One region of the Paenibacillus sp. J22TS3 genome, then DNA from elsewhere that is predicted to be linked to it. Evidence: predicted binding sites of a transcription regulator. Region 1 holds the regulator's gene; the other holds the start of a gene.
The links. Region 1 encodes NrdR, which represses ribonucleotide reductase genes. Its sites were predicted from a motif close to AACACNATATATNGTGTT; they were not measured.
Positions count from the first base shown of each region.

Region 1 (10,848 bases):
AGGTCTAAACGCCATGCCCAGGCCATATCCAGTCCGTTAGAATAGGAAGTACCGAGGTGAATAGATCATGCCGGAATTACCGGAAGTAGAGACAGTCAGAAGAACACTCAGTCAACTGGTGACTGGCAAGACGATTCAGGATGTAACGGTATCCCTGCCGCGGATCATTCAGCGGCCGGACGATATCCAGCAGTTTAGGCTTGAACTTCAGGGACACACTATACTGGAGGTAGGGCGGAGAGGGAAATTTCTGCGAATCATTATGGACGGGCTCGTGCTGGTGTCCCATCTAAGGATGGAGGGAAGATACGGAGTCTACCAGAGTGGTGAACCTGTAGAGAAGCATACCCATGTCATTTTTCACTTCACCGATGGATCGGAGCTCAGATACAAGGATGTCCGCCAGTTCGGCACGATGCATCTGTTCTATCCGGGTGAGGAATTTACCGAGAAACCTCTGGCTAAGCTTGGCCTCGAGCCGCTGGATGAAGGGTTTACCTTCGAGGCATTTAAGGCGGCCGTTGCTTCCCGTAAGACGAAAATCAAACCCGCCCTGCTCAACCAGGAATATGTGGTGGGGCTTGGGAATATTTATGTAGATGAAGCCTTGTTCCGGGCGGGAATTCACCCAGAGAGAATCTGCTCAGAGCTGAAGACGGATGAGCTAAAACGGCTGTACGAAGCGATTGTGCTTACTTTGACCGAGGCCGTCGAAGCGGGCGGATCTTCCATCAAATCTTACGTAAATGGCCAGGGGGAGATGGGCATGTTCCAGCATTCCCTGCAAATTTACGGGCGCAAATCCGCCCCTTGTGTGGTTTGCGGCACTCCTGTGGAGAAGTCGGTGGTTGGGGGGCGCGGAACCCATTTTTGTCCAAGCTGTCAGGTCATGAAGCTTAAGAACAATAAGAAGAAGTAAAGTTACTATATAAAATGAACTTTAGAATTAACCGATCTCAGCGGAGAGGCCGAGTGATTCTGAAGAAGCGTAGCGTCCGCCTTTGTCTCCGAAATGCCCCACTGGATAGTTATTTCAAGGATTTCGGAGACAACAGTGGTCGTAAGAACACTCGGCATCGAAGCGACCTAGAAGTGTATCCTTCATAAGTTCATTTTATATAGGAATGAAGAAGCATTAAAGAGGTGACGAAATGAATATCGGGCTAACCGGCGGAATAGCAACCGGGAAGAGTACAGTTTCCCAAATGCTTGTGAAACGTGGGGCGCTGCTGATTGATGCGGATATTGTAGCCAGGGAAGTGATGCTGCCAGGTCATCCGGTATTGGACGCGGTAGTGGCGCATTTCGGACAAGCGATGCTTCTCCCGGACGGGACACTGAACCGTAAGAAGTTAGGAGAGCATATTTTTGCCCATAAGGAAGAAAGAAAAGTACTCGAAGGGATTACCCATCCTGCGATCCGTGCAGAGATGCGGAGCAGAGCCGCGGCATTGGAGTCCCAGCACCCGGGAAAGCTTATTGTGTCGGATATTCCGCTGCTTTATGAGACGGGCCAGGGAGATTCCTTTGACGAGGTTATGGTAGTGTACATCCCGCGGGAGATGCAGCTTAGCCGGCTTATGAAGCGCAATGATCTGACCCGGGAAGAGGCTCTTGCACGGATATCGGCGCAGATGGATATTGAAGAGAAGAAGAGGCTTGCTGACATTGTTATTGACAATAGTCTGGGGCTGGAGCATACAGAGCAGCAGATTAACCAATTTTGGTTAGGAAAAGGATTATCATGAAGTGGCTGCGTAAGAAGAGGGTGCTGCTTCTGTTGTTTCTGAGTTTTATTGTGTTGATTTTTTTCAACTCCAAGTGGCTGGTGCTATTCTATCCTATATATTATAAAGACGAAATCCGGCATCATGCGGCGGTAAATCACATCGATCCATTCATGGTTGCGGCTATTATTCGGGTGGAGACGAATTATAAGGCTAACCAGGAATCGTCCAAGGGCGCGCTTGGCGTGATGCAGATTATGCCCGATACCGCAAAATGGGTGATCAGCAAGGCGGGTCTGCCGGATGTGTCCTTGGAGAGCCTGAAGCAGGAGCCGGATAAGAACATCCAGATCGGAAGCTGGTATTTGAAGTCTCTTTATGATCAATTCGAAGGTAATGAAATTGCGGTAATTGCGGCTTATAATGCGGGTCCAACGAAGGTGAAGAGCTGGATCAAAAGCGGGAAGTGGGATGGCCGTCTGGAGACGTCCAAGGATATTCCTTTTGGTGAGACAAGACACTATGTACAGCGGGTAGCTCACTATTATGAGCAGTACCAGGATCTCTACAAGGAGTTCTAGGCTTTATTGGAATAGAAAAGAGCATTGAACAGGAGAACCCTGTCCAATGCTCCTCATCTAAAGAACTATTGGCGGAATTGACCAGCCAGTTGCTGCTCAGCCAGGGTTACCAGACGTTTGGTAATAGTACCCCCGATTGAACCGTTCTCATAGGAAGTCAGGTTACCTGCATAACCGTCTTGAGGAAAATTAATACCCAGTTCTTGAGCAACCTCATATTTCAATTGCTCCAGTGCTCCGTTTGCTTGTCTTACGACCAAATCATTACGACTTCCACCGCTGTTGTTTTGAGCCATTGTTGTTCACCTCCCTCCGGTTGGTACAACTATTATGTCTCGTATTTTCAAATATCATTACGGAAATAAAAATGAATTTATTGGCAATCTTAAAGATGAGGGAAGTGATGAATTGAAATGTCCTTACTGCGATTATTTAGGCACCAAGGTCTTGGATTCAAGGCCGGCCAACGATAATCGTTCTATTCGCCGTAGAAGAGAATGTGAGCAGTGCAGCCGCCGGTTCACGACATTTGAGATGGTTGAGGAGACACCTCTGATTGTTGTGAAGAAAGGCGGGAGCCGAGAAGAATTCAGCAGGGAGAAGATGCTGCGCGGGCTGATCCGGGCCTGTGAGAAGCGTCCGGTGTCCGTAGAGCAGCTTGAATCGATCGTATCGGAGGTGGAGAGATCCCTTCGCCACACGGCCATTGCTGAGGTAGAGAGCCGCTATATCGGTGAGCTGGTGATGGAGCAGCTCTATCCTGTGGATGAGGTGGCTTATGTCCGTTTTGCATCAGTATACCGGCAATTCAAAGACATTAACATGTTTATGAAGGAGCTAAAGAGCCTGCTGTCCAAAAATACAGCAGTGGACGATTAAGAAGAATGTAGGTGGAAATTCTAAGATGGGCACAGAGAAGAGTGTGGGATTATCACTTGGATTCCTGGCTGGAACTACATTTGGCAGCGGAATCTCATTCCTGCTGGGCTGGCAATCTTACGATCTGATAATTCTGGTCAGTCTATGCGGCGCAGCCGGTGCACTTGCCGGACTTAAGATTAGTCAGAAGCTGAGCCTTCGGGCTAGACAGTAAATCACTAAAATAACAGCGCAAACCCTGCCTAAGCATTAGGCGGGGTTTTATTTTTCTCCCGTACATATCGAGAATTACGTTCGTGTAGTATTGGATTTACTCAAAAAAAAGTCGAGTAGGTTAATTTTCTAAATGGACAGAGGCCCTCGCAATAGGGTTATTTGATGAATATCCTTTTACATGCACAAAACCCAAAAGAGAAGAGGGATGTCTGTGCCCATCGGAAAAATGAAGAAGCATAAAGAAATGTTAAAGCATCCTGTCTTGCGCCGGTATTTACCTGAAACCCACTGGATGACGGATTCAAGGACCTTACGGATGTTGAAAGCATATTCCTCTGTCTTCATAAAACCTAATCATGGGAGTGGTGGCAGCGGAATTATCCGGGCTAAGCGATTGAAAAAGGGTTATGAGGTTCGTTGTGGTTCAAGTCGGAAGGTGGTTGGATCTCACTCTGTCTTAAAAGTAATAAAATCTTATCGCAAAACTAAACATCGTTATTTGGTGCAGAAAGGACTTCGATTAGCGAAGTATCATGGGGTTATTTTTGATATCCGAATATACTTACAGAAGCCCGCGGGAAAATGGATGATTGCGGGTACCGCTGCCCGTGTAGCTGCACCTCATAAATTCGTAACCAATTATCTTAAGGGAGGGCATGCCGCACCTTTAAGTACAGTACTTTTAAGCCTAACCGGGAATAACCAATCGAAAGTGGATGCCTATCATCGTAAAATAAACAAACTATCCATCGCCATTGCCAAGATCATCAACAAACGGCATTCCATTCGTGAGTTAGGTGTTGATCTTGCTATAGATAAAAAAGGGCGTATTTGGATCATTGAAGCTAATTCACATCCCGGTCATATGTTGTTTACTCAACTTCCCGATCAAACCATGATCAGAACGATTATGCGTAACAAGCAACTTATTCGCGGGTAGATTTCCAATCCGCCCATATTTGAGGGGGAGGAGAAAGTCACAATGAAAAAAACAAAGCGGCTTAGAAAACTTATCAATTCTAAAAAGCTGGAGTTTATCATGGAGGCCCATAATGGTCTGTCTGCCAAAATCGTGGAAGAGACAGGATTTAAAGGAATCTGGGCTAGCGGGCTGTCCATTTCTGCAGCGATGGGAGTAAGGGATAACAATGAAGCCTCCTGGACTCAAGTTTTAGATGTTCTGGAATTTATGAGTGACGCCACCTCCATTCCGATTTTGTTGGATGGAGATACGGGGTATGGTAACTTCAACAATGCAAGACGTCTTGTGAAAAAGCTGGAGCAGCGCAATATAGCAGGCGTTTGCATCGAAGATAAGCAATTCCCTAAAATGAATTCATTCATTAACGGTCAGCTGCAGCCTATGGCTGATATCGATGAGTTCTCCGGAAAGATTAAGGCGATGAAAGATACACAAAACGATGATGATTTTGTGGTTGTGGCCAGAGTGGAAGCGTTTATTACAGGGAGGGGACTAGAAGAGGCGCTGAAGCGGGCAGAAGCCTACCGGAAGGCGGGTGCGGATGCCGTGTTGATACACAGCAAAAGATCGGACATCGCTGAGATCGAAGCATTCATGAAGGAATGGGCAGGCCGATTGCCGGTAGTCATTGTCCCTACAAAGTATTATATGACTCCAACCTCAAAGTTTCAGGAGTTGGGGATTAGTCTTGTTATTTGGGCCAACCATAATTTGAGGTCTTCCATTGAAGCCATGAAAAATATATCTGCCCGAATATACCGGGATGAGAGCCTAGTCCAAATTGAAAAGGACGTAGCTTCACTTGAAGAAGTATTCAGACTTCAAGGAGTAGAAGAGCTGGAAGCTGCGGAAGAACAATATCTCCCATCGTCGGAGCAGGATTTGGATGAGCGCATATAATGGATACGAAGCTGTTTGGCAAAGAGCTGTGGAAATTAGGTTTTACTTTTTTTAGCGGTGTGCCATGCTCCTTCTTGAAAAGCCTGATCAATTTTGCCATCAATGAATGCGATTATGTTGCTGCTGCTAACGAAGGAGATGCGGTTGCTATTGCATCCGCTGCTTATATAGGAGGAAAGAAGCCGGTTGTTCTTATGCAAAATTCAGGACTGACTAATGCCGTTTCGCCATTAACCTCCCTCACTTACCCTTTTCGTATACCGCTGCTTGGATTTGTCAGCCTTCGCGGAGAACCAGGTATCCCTGACGAGCCTCAGCATGAATTGATGGGCAGGATCACAACGCAGATGCTGAATTTAATGAATGTGGAATGGCAGTATCTCTCCAACGATTTGGAGGAGGCTAAGAATCAACTTGCTTTCGCTAATGAGCAAATTTCCCGGAATCGGGCGTTCTTTTTTGTTGTTAAGAAAGGGACCTTTGACAAAGAGCCTTTGAAAAAACAACAAGTCACTGTCCACTTAAACCAGGTTAGAAAGCTTGCTCACACGGACAATCAAATGCCTACGAGGTATGATGCATTGTCTGTAATTAACTCGTTGAAAGACAACAATACTGTACAGCTCGCAACAACTGGTAAAACCGGGCGTGAGTTATATGAAATTGAAGATGCCAGCAATAATCTGTACATGGTAGGTTCTATGGGGTGCATAAGCTCTTTCGGGCTGGGGTTGGCCTTGAGTCAACCAAGCAAGAACATCGTCGTGATTGATGGAGACGGGTCTCTGCTGATGCGTATGGGAAGCCTTGCGACAAACGGGTATTACAATCCAAACAATATGATTCATATTCTGCTCGATAATAACGCCCATGAATCAACTGGCGGACAAAGCACGGTGTCCCATAATATCGATTTCATTAATATTGCCGCCTCCTGCGGATATACAAATTCCATCTATGTTCACAATCTAGAAGAACTAAAGGCCTCTTTGCAAGAATGGAAAGACACTAAAGGCCTTACTTTCGTGCATATGAAAATTTCGAAATACTCTAAGGAGAAGCTTGCCCGCCCTCTAATGAAGCCTCACGAAGTAAGAGAACGTCTGCAGCGTTTTATTCATAATATTCCTTTGGAAGATAAGGATGTGGGGAGTTCATGAGTTCTTCTGTAAAGAAAACGATTTTGCTTACCCCAGGCCCGGTAACTACTACAGAAAGTGTCAAATGGTCGCAGGTAGTTCCGGATATTTGCCCTCGTGAGGCCGTGTTTGGCGAGATTATGGAGTATATTTCTACCGAGCTTACTCAGTTGGTTGCGGATCCAGATCACTATACGGCCATTTTATTTGGTGGATCGGGTACTGCAGCGGTAGAATCCATGATCAGTTCAGTCCCAGACAAGGATGCTGTGATTATTGTGAGTAATGGCGCTTATGGGAAACGGATGTGCGAGATCGCTGAGGTCTATGGATTGGATTATTTAGAATTCAAAAGCCCTCCCGATGAGGAAGTTAATCTGCTTGATTTAGAAAGATATATCCAGTCTTCCAACCGCACCATCTCTCATCTTGCCGTCGTACATCATGAGACCACAACCGGTCTGCTTAACAAGGTGAAAGATATCGGGAATTTATGCAAAAAGTATCACATTGAGATGATTGTGGATGCCATGAGCTCTTTTGCAGCTATTCCGATTCAGATGAAGGAAATGAACATTTCTTATTTGGCGGCCAGTTCCAATAAGAACCTACAGGGAATGGCCGGGGTTTCGTTCGTGATCGCAGAAAGAAGCAAGTTGGAGACATTAAAAGACAAGAAGCCGAGAAGTTATTATTTGAATTTGTATGCTCAATACAAATACTTTGCGGAACATCGGCAAATGCGGTTTACACCACCTGTACAAACCTTATATGCGCTGAAGCAGGCGATTGAGGAATTAAAGCAAGAAGGGATAGAGAAGAGGTACGAAAGATACATTACATCCTGGAAAACCTTGATTAGCGGATTAGCAAGATTAGGTCTAACCTATATTGTCCCCGAAGAGCACCATTCCAAGATCATCACTTCCATTCATGAGCCTGATTGTGCGGGTTATGATTTTAAATCTATGCATGACTTTTTTTACAGTAAAGGCATTATGATTTATCCCGGCAAGCTTGAACAGCTAAATACGTTCCGGATTGCCAATATAGGTGACATCACATATAAGGAAATTGAATTGTTTTTGGAATTGCTTGAAAGCTATCTCAGCAGCATTGAGTGTGGATGAGAAAGGTGGAGTTCCATGGCATCGGCAACAAAAAATAAATGGTTAAAGTATTTATACTTGAAAAGCTATCCCCCGCTAACGCGTTACGTTCCCAAAACAAAACTTATGAGCCGTCACGCTTTCTGGAAACTTCTCAAAAAATACAGGCATGTTATCGTTAAGCCAGTATGGGGGAGCCGTGGCCGGGGTGTTATTCAAGTCTCCTATTTAGGAGGAGGGAAGTACGCCGTTCATTATGAGAAAGAAATAATGATTATAAATGGAAAATCAGATACCTATCGTTATATTAGACGAAAAATTGGATCTGCCAGTTATATGGTTCAACGCAGAATTAATCGTCCAACCATAGATAGCCGTCCCTTTGATATGAGGGTCATCATTCAGCGGAAAAGACACTCACCGAAGTGGGTGGTCACAGGAAAGGTGATCAAAGTTGCAGGTGAGGGTTATATTGTTTCCAACAATACGCGGAGTAAGGGATCGCTGTATGAGTTTGGAACCGGAATTCGTCACTCAACTCTTAATCACCTGTCTGTCAAAAAGTTGGAATCCCGTATTGATCGCATTTCCATACGTTCCGCGAAGAGATTAAGAGCTTTTTTCCCCGGGCACCGTATGTATGGGCTAGATATTGCAACAGATCAAAAAGGGCGAATTGCGATTATAGAAGCCAATCTGTATCCAGCTAGGTCCCATTTTCGTAAGCTGAGCAATAAGTCGATGTATCGCCGCATTACGAGATATAAGCTAGGATAGGTAAGAATTCAGTATTAGAAGAACCAGTCGAGGCTCCCATCTGAGTGGGAGCCTTAACTGTTATGAATAAATTAATACATTATGTTTATTTGTTCTTCAACAAGGCTTCATTTTGTTCAATCAAGCTCTTCCGCTGAAGTGCATTGTCCAGGGACCGGTACGGATCTTCAGGAGTATTAAAGGTGTAATCAATCAGTTTCTCAACCGTGGTGGTTGCCACATGGATACGGGTGTCACTGGAGGCGTAATAGATAAAGACCTCGTTGCGCTCATTTACGACTGCGCCATTGCAGAAGATTACGTTCGACACGTCACCCACACGCTCATCATCGTAAGGTGCGATGAAATGGCCACCGGGCTTGGCGATGATCCGGGTTGGATCTTCCAGGCTTGTTGCAAAAGTGTAAAGAACATAGCGCAGGCCTGCAGCCGTATTCCGCACACCGTGAGCGATATGAATCCATCCCTTATCCGTCTTGATTGGGGCAGGTCCCTGTCCATTCTTCACTTCATAGACGGTGTGATATCTGCGTTCATCAATAATATCTTCCTGATCAATAACCGGGTTCAGAATATCATCACACAGTCCAAAAGCAATGCCGCCGCCAGAGCCAGTGGAGATGAAACCATCCTGAGGCCGGGTATAAAAGGCGTATTTGCCCTTAACATATTCCGGATGAAGAACAACGTTGCGCTGCTGCGGAGATTTCGTCTGGATATTCGGAAGGCGCTCCCAAGTTTTTAGATCCCTGGTTCTTACAAAGCCAGCTTGTGCCACTGCACTGGAGGTATCAAATGGGGCTGCCTCAGGGTCTTTGCTCTCTGAGCAATAAATTCCGTAAATCCAGCCATCCTCATGAAGGACAAGACGCATATCGTACATATTCGTCTCTGCCGCATCCACATCCTCCCAGGTTAGCGGGGTATCGATAAACCGGAAGTTATCCAAGCCATTATCGCTTTCCGCCAGGGCGAAGATGGATTTGCGGTCAAGGCCCTCGGTTCTGACCACCAGATAGTATTTGCCGTTAAAATAAATCGCCCCCGGATTTAACGTGGCGTTAATCCCGAGTCTTTCCATGAAGTGCGGATTCGTCTCCGCATTCAGATCAAATCTCCAGTGAATGGGAACATGATGGCGGGTAATCACCGGATATTTATACCGGTCGTACACACCATTGTAGAATTCTTCATTCAATTCATTCTTGCGAGTGATTAGCTGCTCCTGCTTGGCCAGGATCTCATTGTATTTTGGATGTATCATTTGATTTAGTTCACCCTTTCGATAATTTCGAGACAAAAGCGGCTGTTATGATAAGGGCATTTCCAGGCCCCGTTGATTTCTCTTGCTGTCGGGGTGCCATCCGGTTCGATGGACCAGTACCATTCCCCGCCATTCCGCTTGTCCACAAGGTTGTTCTTAATATAGGACCATAACTGATCAGCCAGCTTTAGGAATCTTGAATCTTGTGTCCGCTCATAAGCGTTGTAAAATCCGACGATGGCCTCGGCCTGCACCCACCAAACACGGGTCTTGTCTAGGTGATCCCTTTCCTGTTCATTCATCATAGAACCATCTTCCTGCATGGCGTGATCGGCAATGTTGTACGCGATATCAATCACCATCTGCACATACTCAGGTTTATCCAGTTTGAGGGTTCTCAGCGTCTGATCCATCAGCCAGCTGGCTTCAATATCATGACCGAATGATTTGAGATCAAGCAAGGAGTTCCATTTGCTGTCAAAGAATACGCCAAGGAACTTCGTCTCGGCATTGTAGACTTTGGAATACAGAATTTCCAGCAAGTTCTCTAATGCTGACCGCACCTTTGAATCCGGCCACACGGTGAACAGATTGGTATACGCTTCCAAAACATGAATATGGGTATTCATGGTGATATCAGCTATAACCCCATTCTCGCTTAACATCTCATTCGGGGTTTCTTTCCAATGGCGGTCGAACTCCTCTTTGTAAGCATTGATCTCTGCATCAAAACCAAGCTCTTCAACCAAATGAAATAACTGCTTGGCCAGATCCAAAGCTTCCGCATCTCCGGACGCCTTGTAATACTCACTAAGTGCGTAAATCCCAAAGGACTGGGTGTAAACATGTTTGCGTGTGTCCTTCGGGTTCCCCTGGTAATCCACCATCCAATACAAACCGCGGAATTCATGATCAATAACCTTATCTTTAAGAAACTTATAAGCATGGGTTGCATAAGGCAGGTACTTCTCTTGCTTGGTGATGACGTAAGCGGAAGAGAACGCCCATAGAATACGGGATGCGGCTATTCCGCCTTTATCCGCCTCATGATCGGTTTGCAGTCCATAATTCACTTCACCGTAGAATCCGCCATACGTGTCATCTTTAAGTGCTGACCAGAAAGGAAGGATATGTTCATGAAGCTCCCTGGATACTTCTGTTTTTAATGTTTGCAAATGAAGTTCACACCTTTTTTTGTAAAGTAAACGATAACTTTATATTTAGATTCTAAAGCTCTAAATTCTTTATGTCAATTTATATTATTGAAGAGTGGT
Region 1 is NZ_BOSF01000002.1:69,213-80,060, forward strand. It holds gene mutM (DNA-formamidopyrimidine glycosylase) at 68-919, shown strand; gene coaE (dephospho-CoA kinase) at 1,152-1,748, shown strand; gene KJS63_RS06240 (lytic transglycosylase domain-containing protein) at 1,745-2,308, shown strand; gene KJS63_RS06245 (alpha/beta-type small acid-soluble spore protein) at 2,374-2,604, opposite strand; gene nrdR (transcriptional regulator NrdR) at 2,717-3,187, shown strand; gene KJS63_RS06255 (hypothetical protein) at 3,213-3,401, shown strand; gene KJS63_RS06260 (YheC/YheD family protein) at 3,615-4,343, shown strand; gene aepX (phosphoenolpyruvate mutase) at 4,386-5,285, shown strand; gene aepY (phosphonopyruvate decarboxylase) at 5,285-6,445, shown strand; gene KJS63_RS06275 (2-aminoethylphosphonate aminotransferase) at 6,442-7,554, shown strand; gene KJS63_RS06280 (YheC/YheD family protein) at 7,570-8,310, shown strand; gene KJS63_RS06285 (glycoside hydrolase family 130 protein) at 8,396-9,574, opposite strand; gene KJS63_RS06290 (AGE family epimerase/isomerase) at 9,580-10,749, opposite strand.

Region 2 (10,848 bases), 380 kb from region 1:
CCGCCACCTTCACCAAGTCTAACCCTTCAGTTACCGCCTGGGAGTTCGCCTGAACGGCCTCTGAGGCCTCTGACGCATGTACCTGGATCTCCGATACAATCCCTCGGATCTGGCTCACAGATTGGGCTGAACGCTCAGCGAGCTTTCTGATTTCTCCAGCTACGACATCGAATCCTCTACCTGCTTCCCCAGCGCGTGCCGCTTCAATAGAAGCATTCAGCGACAAGAGATTGGTCTGCTCAGCAATCTCCGAGATCAGCTCAAGAATATGATTGATTTCCTGGGATTTGTCATCCAGGCTGCCTACCAGATCTTTGACCGTCATCGATTTTGTATTAATAATCTCCATCTGCTGTTTGGTCTTCGTTACTACCGACGTGCCGGCTGTGGCCGTCTCTTTCGTCTCCTGAGTGGCTGTACGGAGGCCATGAATGACAGTCACTACCTCATCAACCTGATTCGTCATTTGCCTAGCCTCTGCCAAGGAATCTGCAGATATCTTCGTTTGTTCCTGACTGGTCTCCGCTACACTCTGGAACGAGTTAGCCATCTGTTCCGAAGCCAGACTGGTCTCATGGGTAATCAAGGCCAAGTTGTTCGAGGTGGAAGAGACATGCTCTGATGAATTAGATACACTGCTCAGCAGATCCCTCAGCTGATTTTTCATCAAATTGACGTTTACAGACAACTCCCCAATCTCGTCCCCAGAATGTACTTTTACATCCTCAATCGTCAGCTCCCCGGCAGAGATTCTGGATACTGCTCCGGAAAGGCTCACGATTGGCTTCGTTAAGCGCCGGGTCATCCATAAGGAAACTAGGGTGCTAAGCACGAGTGTAATTAAGGTGACGATCCCGATGTACCATGTTGTATCGTTGGCAAATGCGCCTACTTCCTTCTTAGTCACAGCCGCATACATACTCCACCCTGTCACATCAACCGTAGTGCGAAAAATATAATAATCCTCGCCATTAATCGAAGTCTCCATGACCGCATCTTTCTTCAAGGCCATCATGTCTTTCAAATGATCGATGCTGTAGACAACCGGAGCGGCTTCAGATTTCCCGTCCTCGGTTCCCTTCGTTCCTGCTGCTGATGCTCCGGGCTGGATCTCCTCCAGCTTCTTGAAGATCAGCTTGCTGTCCGGGTGCGCCAGAATTGTTCCGTTGGAAGTGGTCAGAAATAAAAATCCGGTCTCCCCGATCTTCATCTTACTTACCTCCTGAGACAGCTGGTTGAAGTCGGCATCAATCCCCAGAACGCCTACCGCCTTGCCCTTTCTATCTGTGATCGCTTTGGTCGAGCTTACGAACAGGTTGACCTTCTTGGAATCCGAATTGGAGGACATATAAGGTTCCGTATAATGGACCTTGGACGGATCATTAATGGAAATGGTATACCAAGGCCGGAGCCGGGGATCATAACCGCCCTTCATAGTATCCTGCTTGGGCCACTGCATGTATGCCCCTAAAGTAGAACCTATATATACATACGAGGTATTGGGCTTCGCCTTTGCATACATCTCAAACTGCTGATAAATATCACCACCGGCCATGTCCGGCTTCCAATAGGTGGTTGGAACATCGGCTCCCTTCTCATACTTAAGCATGGACGGCAGCGTATCCAACTTGGACATAAGCGGCATGGATGACATGTACTGAATATCCTCCTCCAGATTGTGAAAATACATGTTCATATTTTCCTTGGCCAGATTCACCTGTTTTTCGGTGAAATTCTGAAACATCTCTTTGGAGGAATCATTTATGAAGAGTCTTAGGGTAAATACAATAACCAAGGCCGGAATCAGAACCAAGGATATCATCGTAATCCCGAGTTTGGTGCCAAGTTTCATCTTTGAACGTGTAAATATTTCAGGGTTTGATGCTTTCTTCTGCGTTGTCCTCATAACTGCTCCCCTTTTTCTTTAAAAAGATAACAAACCGGTAATGAACTATATAATATATATCGTCTATAAACTTCTTAGCTTTAGAGCAGTTAAGTGGGGAAGAACGTCCAATTATTTACAAAAAAAGCCTGAAGTGAAGAAACTTCACTTCAGGCATAAAATGCGAGCTCTAAATTGTTTGGCTGCTAGAGATATTTGCCCCCCGTCAGGCATATTAATGATCAGCTTCTATCGTTTGGTTTGCACGATCAAGATGTACAGAACGCGGCTCCCCAGACATCTCACTTAATAGATCCAGCAGCAGCTTCAAAGACTTGTCGCCGATATGACTGATAAGTTGAATGTGCTTCGCGTTGGCGTTTACAACGTCCTCGACCGTATAGAATCCTTTGCGGCGTAATATATTCGTGAGCTTCTGGATCGAGCTTTTACTATACTGGGTTCCTGCTATGTAAGCGAGATGCGAAATATCTTTGGCTAAATATTCTGGGGGGATTGCAAAGTTTGATTTTAACGGCTTGTTCGGTAGGATGGTCAGCATCAGAATAAACATCTCATCCAATAACCTCTTTAATCTGAATATGATCTGTCTTGCTTAGATCAATAAACTCGTGATTATCCAAAACAATGAGCGGTTGTGTGGGATAGTTGACGTTGGTCAGCAGAATTTTACCTGTTCGACCGTCCGATAAAACAACATTGCAGCCGACTTGTGTGGAAATCAACAAATCCAAGAACGTATGACCAATGACCAAGTCGAACCGGTTCATACGAATTTGACGATGGATTTCATGAATAGCATCAAAGAAAGGAAATGCTTGCCTATGGGGCCGGTCTGAAATCAAAGCGACATACACATCAACCAGGGACACGATTTTACTCAAGCGATCAATCTGGTCACCCTTCAGCCCTTCCGGATAACCGCTGCCGTCCTCTCGTTCATGATGCTGCAGAGCAACCAATGCAATTCTGGGATCGACGTCCGATTTGCTTAACAACTCGTATCCTAGAACCGTGTGCTGCTTCATAATCGCATATTCGTTTGTATCAAACCTTTCCGGTTTGTGAATTAAATCACTCGGGAGTTTAACCGAACCGATATCATATAGACTTGCTGCGGTCGCAAGCACGGCAAGCTCGTCTTCATCCATCTTAAGCCGCCTACCTAGTGCAGTAGCCAGAAGGGCGACCCCAATGCTCTGTTTGTAGCGGAAATCCCCCTGTTCCTCCAATTCCGAGAAGACTCGATAGAGGTTGTAGCTCTTGGCCGTCTCCTGAATAAATGGCAGCAGTTTCCCCTCCACATCATCCATCGGAACTTCATTATTCTGCCGCACGAAATCGTCGATCTCAAGTATGTGCTTTGGTACAAGATGGCCTGTCTCGGCGACCTCAACATCCTCGGTCTTGATCTTGAAATTGGCGAGTTTCTCAAGATGACTCTTGCGAAGAAGTGTTCCCTTGCCGATCAGTAATGTGCCACTCACGTCATAGATGTTCTTTAACAACCGCATTCCAATTAGCTCTTGATACTCATTAGTAAGCACTACAATCCCTCCAGTATTGGTGCTCCTACCCTTATTCAGTAAATCCTCCCTAGTAGGAGCTTACCTAATTATGTAAATGTATCTCTAAAAAGGACTTCGGCTGCTTATTCCACATTAATTAATAAAATCCAGAAAATAGAACCATAGAATCAGTAACTGATGGAGCAATTAATGCAATATACCCCCCTGTAATTTTCTCAATAATAGGCCTTATACCCCATTCTGCTTAGAGTAGAGGACGGATTGCGAGTCGTTTGTTTGAGACTGTAAAAACGGGGGCACCAAATCGTAAAGATTCGGTGCCACTATTTTAATGAATAGCGAAAACTTCTCTTTCCAATAATTCCTCTGGCTTTTGGCCGATCGGATCACTGTGGAAATAATTACGAATAACCCCATCCTTTAAATAGTTAGCTATGGATACCATAATCATTCCTTGATCAAGTGCAAGATAAGCTTTAGCAAGTTCTCCCGTTTCTACGTTCACGGAGTCATAGAATCCATATTTGCTGTACATATTAAAGCCTTTTAAGGCTTTAATATTTTTTCGTATAGCTTCAGGTGCGTACTCCAGGGCGAGAAATGAAGCATGAGCAGTTACGGTAGCCCCATCTTTATAACCTGATGTACCCAGCGGTGTTGCCGCAAACTCACTGTATCCAGTAGGAGTTGCCGATGGTGAGAAGCCCCAAGCAGGATAACCCTTTTCCTTTGCATAAGCGATTTGCAGCTCAACATGACGTTTGTTGTTTAGACCCAATGCTTTGGTGCCAAGCTCTTTTTCTTTCAACACAATTCCAGGCATAAGCCCTTCAAACATACTTCCTCCCCAGCTCGGGACAAACTTAACGCCATTGTACTCATAGGTTCCTTCGAAAACGTTCACCCCATCGTGCAATACATTACTTCCTTGCGGAATTTGAGCTTGCCAATCCCATTCCTTCGGCAATGTACGATACAGTTTCCACCAATGCTCCTTAGGAACGTCTCCCTTCCCAATGGCAATATAGCTTGCTACACGCGGTTCAGTGTAGAACATACCGTAATGATGGTCGGTCAGTTTGCCTTTCGCGACATCATAGCCGCCGCGGAACTGGCCAACTTCCGGATCATATAACGGTTGATAATTCATATTGTCAACCAACTTGCTGGTTTGCCCACGCAGCTCTGCATAAGCTTGCCCAACGACAATTAAACCTGCTGAAAGCCATCCGTTATCTACCTGAGAAATAAATTGACCCCAATCTTTCTTAATGGAACCATCATCTGTGTTGTACCAGTTATAAAACAGACCATTCCATTTTTCCAGCTTTCCGAGCGTATCCAGGGTGACTTGTAAACGCTTTACCGCTTCTGTCTTTGAAATCAAGCCCAATTGTTGGGCTGAAACCGTACTCATCATATACATGCCAATATTGGTCGGCGAAGTACGTTTGGCTTCCTGCATTCCTTTTTCCGTGATACGCACCTCATCATAAGTCATACCTGTGTTCGGATCGGTATTTTCCTGGAAATACTTAAAGGTTTTACTTGCAACCGCTTTCAATTCTGCACGAAAAGCAGTTTCGTTTCCGGCATTACTGGCTGATACCATAGGAGCTGCCACAAGATTCAGTATTAATCCCAGGGTCAAAATAAAACTTGCGAATTTACCTTTGTTCATTATTATCTCCTCTCAGACTCAGTTTTTCGAAACGTTTCAAATATATGATACCATAATTAACCATTTACTGAGAAGCATTTTTTGAGTTGATTAAAGAGGTCAAGCACGGAATAAACAAATATATTTTACAAATTAAATTGAAACGTTTCAAAAATTCCGGACGGTCAATGCTTTCCTAATCAGTCGGACCCAGAACTACTATACGCAGCATACGGAATATGCCAGCACATCTTTCGACTTGGTGTGACGCTCTAGTTCCATAATTCTTGACCTGTAAATCGAAAAGGCCCCCACCCTCATAGGGTTGGGGGCAATTATACATATTCAAACCAGATGACAAGCCATCTTCCAATTAGTGAAGTTCCTGATTACAACACACTTTCAGGAGGCTTGCTTGATATATTAAGCTTTGCAATGGCTCACGAGCATCTGCTGTATCCGCAGTTACTGCAGGTTCGGCAGCCTTCCATGTTGATCAGCGAGGCTGACCCGCATGAAGGGCATAAATCACGGGAAGCGCTTTGGACCAAGCCGGAGGCATTAGACCCTGCCTGTTCCTGCTGCTCATGCCGCAGCTGTTCCACGAGTTCATCAGGGGCAGGCAGTCCTTGGCCACCGCTCTCTGATGAAGACTGCTGGGCATGCGTCTCTAGTGCCTTCGCTACCGCATCCGCAATGGATTCCACCCGATTCGGGCCAAATCCGATCGCGCCGGAGCCGCCAATTCCCTTGAGGTGTTTGATCAGCAGCTCAACCTTATGACCGTGATCCCCGTAACGTAGGAACAGAGAGCATACCCGGCCAAGCGCCTCCGCCATGGCAAACACATCCGAGCCCGCCTTCCCGACATTCAGGAAGATCTCCCCTGGAATGCCGTCCAGGTCATTAATCGTAATATAAGCCATGCCAAAAGGGGTGTTCATCTTGTACGTGGCGCCCCGCAGCACTTGCGGGCGGCTCTTATACTGCTTGTCTACGACTCTGGAGCCCGGTTTGCCCGAAGGACTGAGCTCCACAGTTTGTCCGCTCTGCAGCAGGTTCTGTATCCCCGAGCCCTCCACCTCAATCAGCCGGTCGGACGCTTCGGAACGCTGACCTTCCGCTTTCTCGGCAATGATTCGTTCAAGTTGATCTTCTACAGCTGCGGCTTTAGCACCCGCTTCTTCACCCTGCTCCTTCCGGAGCTGGTTCTGATCGGCGTTCAGCCCCATTCCCTCGGATTCAGAGCCGCTGGCTGCTGCTGTCTCGGCCTGTTGCGGCACCTCCTTCTTCTCAGTCTGAAGCACCTGGACATCCCGGCTTCCATCCCTGTAGATCGTTACGCCCTTGCAGCCCAGGTCAAAAGCAAGCTCATAGAGGCGCTTGGTCTCCTCCACTGTAAAATCCGCCGGGCAGTTCGCCGTCTTGGAGATCGAACTGTCCACCCAACGCTGAATAGCGGCCTGGGCCCGGATATGATCCTCCGCGGACAAATCCATAGCCGTTACGAAGTAAGATGGCAGCGGCTGCCCCGGGTGGGCATCCATCCATTCCTGGGCAATCGGCACAAATTGCTCATCGAAGCCAAGCCGGCTCTGTCTGAAATATTTGAAGGCAAAGTAAGGCTCAATTCCCGTTGATGTGCCTACCATCGTCCCGGTGCTTCCTGTAGGAGCCTGCGTGATAATCGTTACATTCCGAACCCCGTTCTCACGCACAGCCTCCCCCACTTCCGGGTAAGTCTCCACCATCGACTTCATAAACCCGCTCTGCAGATATTTCTCTGCATCAAAAGCTGGAAATGCCCCTTTCTCCCCCGCGATTTCCGCCGAAGCGAGATAAGCCTCCCGCGCGATGAATCCATACAAACGATCCAGAAAATCAAGGGACTCTGGACTTCCGTAGCGGATGTTCAGCTTGATCATCAGCTCCGCCAGTCCCATCGTTCCGAGCCCCACCCGGCGCTCGTTCTTCTGGTTTCTCTCGTTCTCCTCGAAATGATAAGGAGTCGTGTCAATCACATTGTCAAGAAAGCGGACAGAATCCCTCGCAACACGCCCCAGCTCCTCCCAGTCAACATCGTGATGCTGCTCATCATAGAACTTGGACAGGTTAATGGCGGATAAATTACATACCCCCCAAGCGGGCAGACCCTGCTCTCCGCAAGGATTGGTGCAAATAATCGGGTTGAAATACCAGCTGTTCGACATCTGGTTGTAATATTCCATGAATACGACTCCCGGCTCTGCGGATTTCCAGGCCGACTCCATAATAATGTCCCAGATCTCCCGCGCCTTCACGGTGCGGTAGTGAATAACTTTGCCGCCAGCCTCTTTCCACTTCTCCAGATTACCGTCCCACGTATCCGTGTAGGAAGCATCCGACGTGTCCGGGAATACCAGCTCCCAATCGAGGTCTTGCTTAACCGCATTCATAAAGTCATTGCTGATGCAGACGGACAGATTCGCATTCGTAACCTGGCCCATCGTCTGCTTCACGGTAATAAAATCAAGGATGTCGGGATGCCAGTCATTCATCATGAGCATCAGCGCACCCCTCCGGCTCCCGCCCTGTTCAATCAGGCCAGTTGTATAACTGAACAGCCCGCCCCAGGAGACGGCTCCGCTTGAGGTTCCGTTAACTCCCTTAACTACCGATCTTCTCGGCCGCAGGGAGCTTAGGTTAATCCCCACTCCACCCCCGCGGGCCATAATTTCAGTCATTTCTGAAAGGGTCTCCATGATCCCACCGCGGCTGTCCTTAGGCGACGGAATCACATAACAGTTGAACAGCGTGAGTTCTTCACTCGCTCCCGCACCTGCCGCGATCCGTCCCCCGGGAACAAGCTTCCAGTCATCCAAAATATATCTGAATCGCTGCTCCCACTCTTCCCGCAGTTCCGGGGTTGCTTCAGCCGAGGCCATCGCCTTGGCCAGCCGGTCCCACATCTCCTCAGGGGTCTTCTCTATATTTAGGGTAAGCTTCTCTACCTCGGTAACGACCTGCTCCCCGCTGCGTGTCAGCACGGTAGCTCTGCTGCCTTCCCGGCTGATGATTTCTCCGACTTCCTTGGTAGGAAACTTAGGATCATCCTTAGTCAAGACCAGCACAGTATCACCGACCGCGGCATGACTCGGATCGGGATTTTTCCAGGCATACCGGTCAAGAAATATTTTCTCACTCAAGCCTGTCAGACGTTGATGATGCAGTGTACCACTCATTTTGCAACAACCTCCTGAACATTTATAAATTCATCAGCTTTACAGCCAAATAGGTATAAAACCACAACATATTGAGCATCAATTATCATACTACACCACATATCGGAGTATTGTGATATTCGTCATATCCTCAATCCCGGATAAGAGCACCGCTAGACAGCTTTGACTATCACCCATTCTTCCTCTGTTTCTCACAAGTTATGAATAGGCTTTTTTTCGTCCATACTAACCCTACATCTCATTATAATTCAGACGGCCTGGGTTTGTACTCGTGACTCAGGGAACTAAGCATCAGCCCCTGCATCAATGAGCATCTATGAAAGGACGGAACTAGAGCATGAATACACAGCGAGAAGCTGATCTCCCGAAAGTGGAATTCGACCGTTCCTGGTACAGCCAGCTTGATACCCGGTTGGGCAAGGGAGGACCATGGGACAGCTGGGATTTGTTCTCACTAGCCATACAGTCTGAGGAGGCCGCTCTAGTTACAGATTTCGAAGAAATGCAGTGTCTGAAGCATCTGCATGGACTTGAACCTCTCCCCCATCAGACGGATACAGCCAGGAAGGTGCTGTTCGAGATGCGGGGACGCGCCATATTGGCTGATGAAGTAGGCCTGGGCAAGACAATTGAAGCAGGACTCATTCTCAAGGAATATCTCATCCGCGGGCTTGTCCGCAAAGTCCTCATCCTGGTCCCGGCCTCCCTTGTGCTGCAATGGGTCAGAGAGCTTAATTCCAAATTCGGCATCACGGCAACCGCCCAGAAGAAGGCGCACTCCTGGCAGTCCGATATTGTGGTCGCCTCTATGGATACAGCCAAACGTGATCCCCACAAGGAAATTCTGCTGGGTCAGGAATATGACCTGGTCATTGTCGACGAGGCCCATAAACTGAAGAACAAGAAGACCACCAACTACCAATTCATGCTGAAGCTCCGCAAAAAATACTGTCTTCTGCTGACTGCCACACCTGTGCAAAATGATCTGGATGAGCTGTTTAATCTTATTACCCTGCTTAAGCCCGGGCAGCTAGGCCGGCAGGGGGATTTCTCGGCGAATTTTGTGGTAGATAAGCGGGTGGTCAAGAATGAGGACCAGCTTAAAGGTGAACTCGCCAAGGTTATGATCCGCAACCGGCGCGGGGATGGACAGCTTAATTTCACCAAGCGCATAGTTCGCAATGTGCCGCTTCAACTCTCTCCAGAGGAACAAGCGCTGTATGACGGGGTTACTTCCTTCATTAAGGGCCAATACCAGGCGTCCGGCGGCAATCTCAGCAGCATGCTCTCCCTCGTTACACTGCAGCGGGAAGTATGCAGCAGCCGGGATGCAGTGTTCGTCACACTGGTGAATTTATCCAAGAAGCTGGCCCCCGATTCCCCGGTCAGAGACCAGATCTGGGAATTGGTTCATGTCATCAAGGCTATCAAAGAGAATACCAAAGCGGAGAAGACCATGGAGCTTATCCGGGAGATGAATGAGAAGGTGATCGTGTTCACGGAATACCGGGCCACCCAGGAGTACCTGCTCAACTATTTCCGGGACCGCGGTTTGTCCGCAGTTCCTTACCGGGGCGGGATGAACCGGGGCAAGAAGGATTGGATGATGGATCTGTTCCGGGGGAAATCCCAGGTAATGATCGCTACCGAAGCTGGCGGAGAGGGCATCAATCTGCAATTCTGCCGCAACATGATCAATTTTGACCTGCCCTGGAACCCCATGCGTGTTGAGCAGCGGATCGGGCGCGTTCACAGACTCGGCCAGCAAAACGATGTCAGGATCTACAACCTGTCCACAAACGGAACGATTGAAGAACATATCCTGAATCTTCTGCATGAGAAGATCAACATGTTCGAGACCGTCATCGGGAGCCTGGATGTCATCCTCGAACGGTTTGAGAAGAAGCACTCACTGGAGAAAAGCTTGTACAAGATCATGCTGGAGTCTGAGAGCGATGAGGAGCTCAGGAAGCAGGTGGAGTCGCTTGGGCAGTCCCTGGATTCGATCAAACAAGAAGTGATTAGCGCCGGAGATCCCCAAGAAGAAGAGGGAAATCTGGAGCAGCTCTTAGGAGGCTAAGACCGTTATGACCATGACAACGGAACAAATCCGGGATTATGTGCTGACCTACCTTCAGACCACAGGTTGTCAGATTCTAGACCAATCCCCCTATCACGTCACAACGAAGCTCTCTCCTGAAGCCGACAAGGAACTGACCGGACGGCCGTTCTACTGGGGATTCATTGAGCGTACACAGACGGAGCCGGAGACAATGTCTTTCTTGTTCGTCTTCGATCCTGAACAGTACGATGCGGCTGAGCTCCTGAAATCGGAGAATGCGGAACAAGAGCGGCGAAGCAAGCTTCATGCCCAGCTGAATCAGCCTGTAAGATCATCGGGAGCCGTATCAGGCCCCCAATCAGAACCATCAGGACCACCATCAGGATGGGTCCAGCCCGCCTCGGCTCCCCAAGCCGAAGACAGCATCTTAGGGCGTTACTTCGGTGTGGTCCGGCCGCTCCCGAACGTAG
Region 2 is NZ_BOSF01000002.1:447,275-458,122, reverse strand. It holds gene KJS63_RS07975 (methyl-accepting chemotaxis protein) at 1-1,906, opposite strand, end outside; gene KJS63_RS07970 (hypothetical protein) at 2,121-2,459, opposite strand; gene KJS63_RS07965 (HD-GYP domain-containing protein) at 2,461-3,453, opposite strand; gene KJS63_RS07960 (glucoamylase family protein) at 3,764-5,116, opposite strand; gene KJS63_RS07955 (adenosylcobalamin-dependent ribonucleoside-diphosphate reductase) at 5,536-8,316, opposite strand; gene KJS63_RS07950 (DEAD/DEAH box helicase) at 8,654-10,396, shown strand; gene KJS63_RS07945 (YqhG family protein) at 10,404-10,848, shown strand, end outside.
Region 2: a site for NrdR is predicted at 8,377-8,394, ahead of KJS63_RS07955 (adenosylcobalamin-dependent ribonucleoside-diphosphate reductase). Genes of this name have one in related genera too.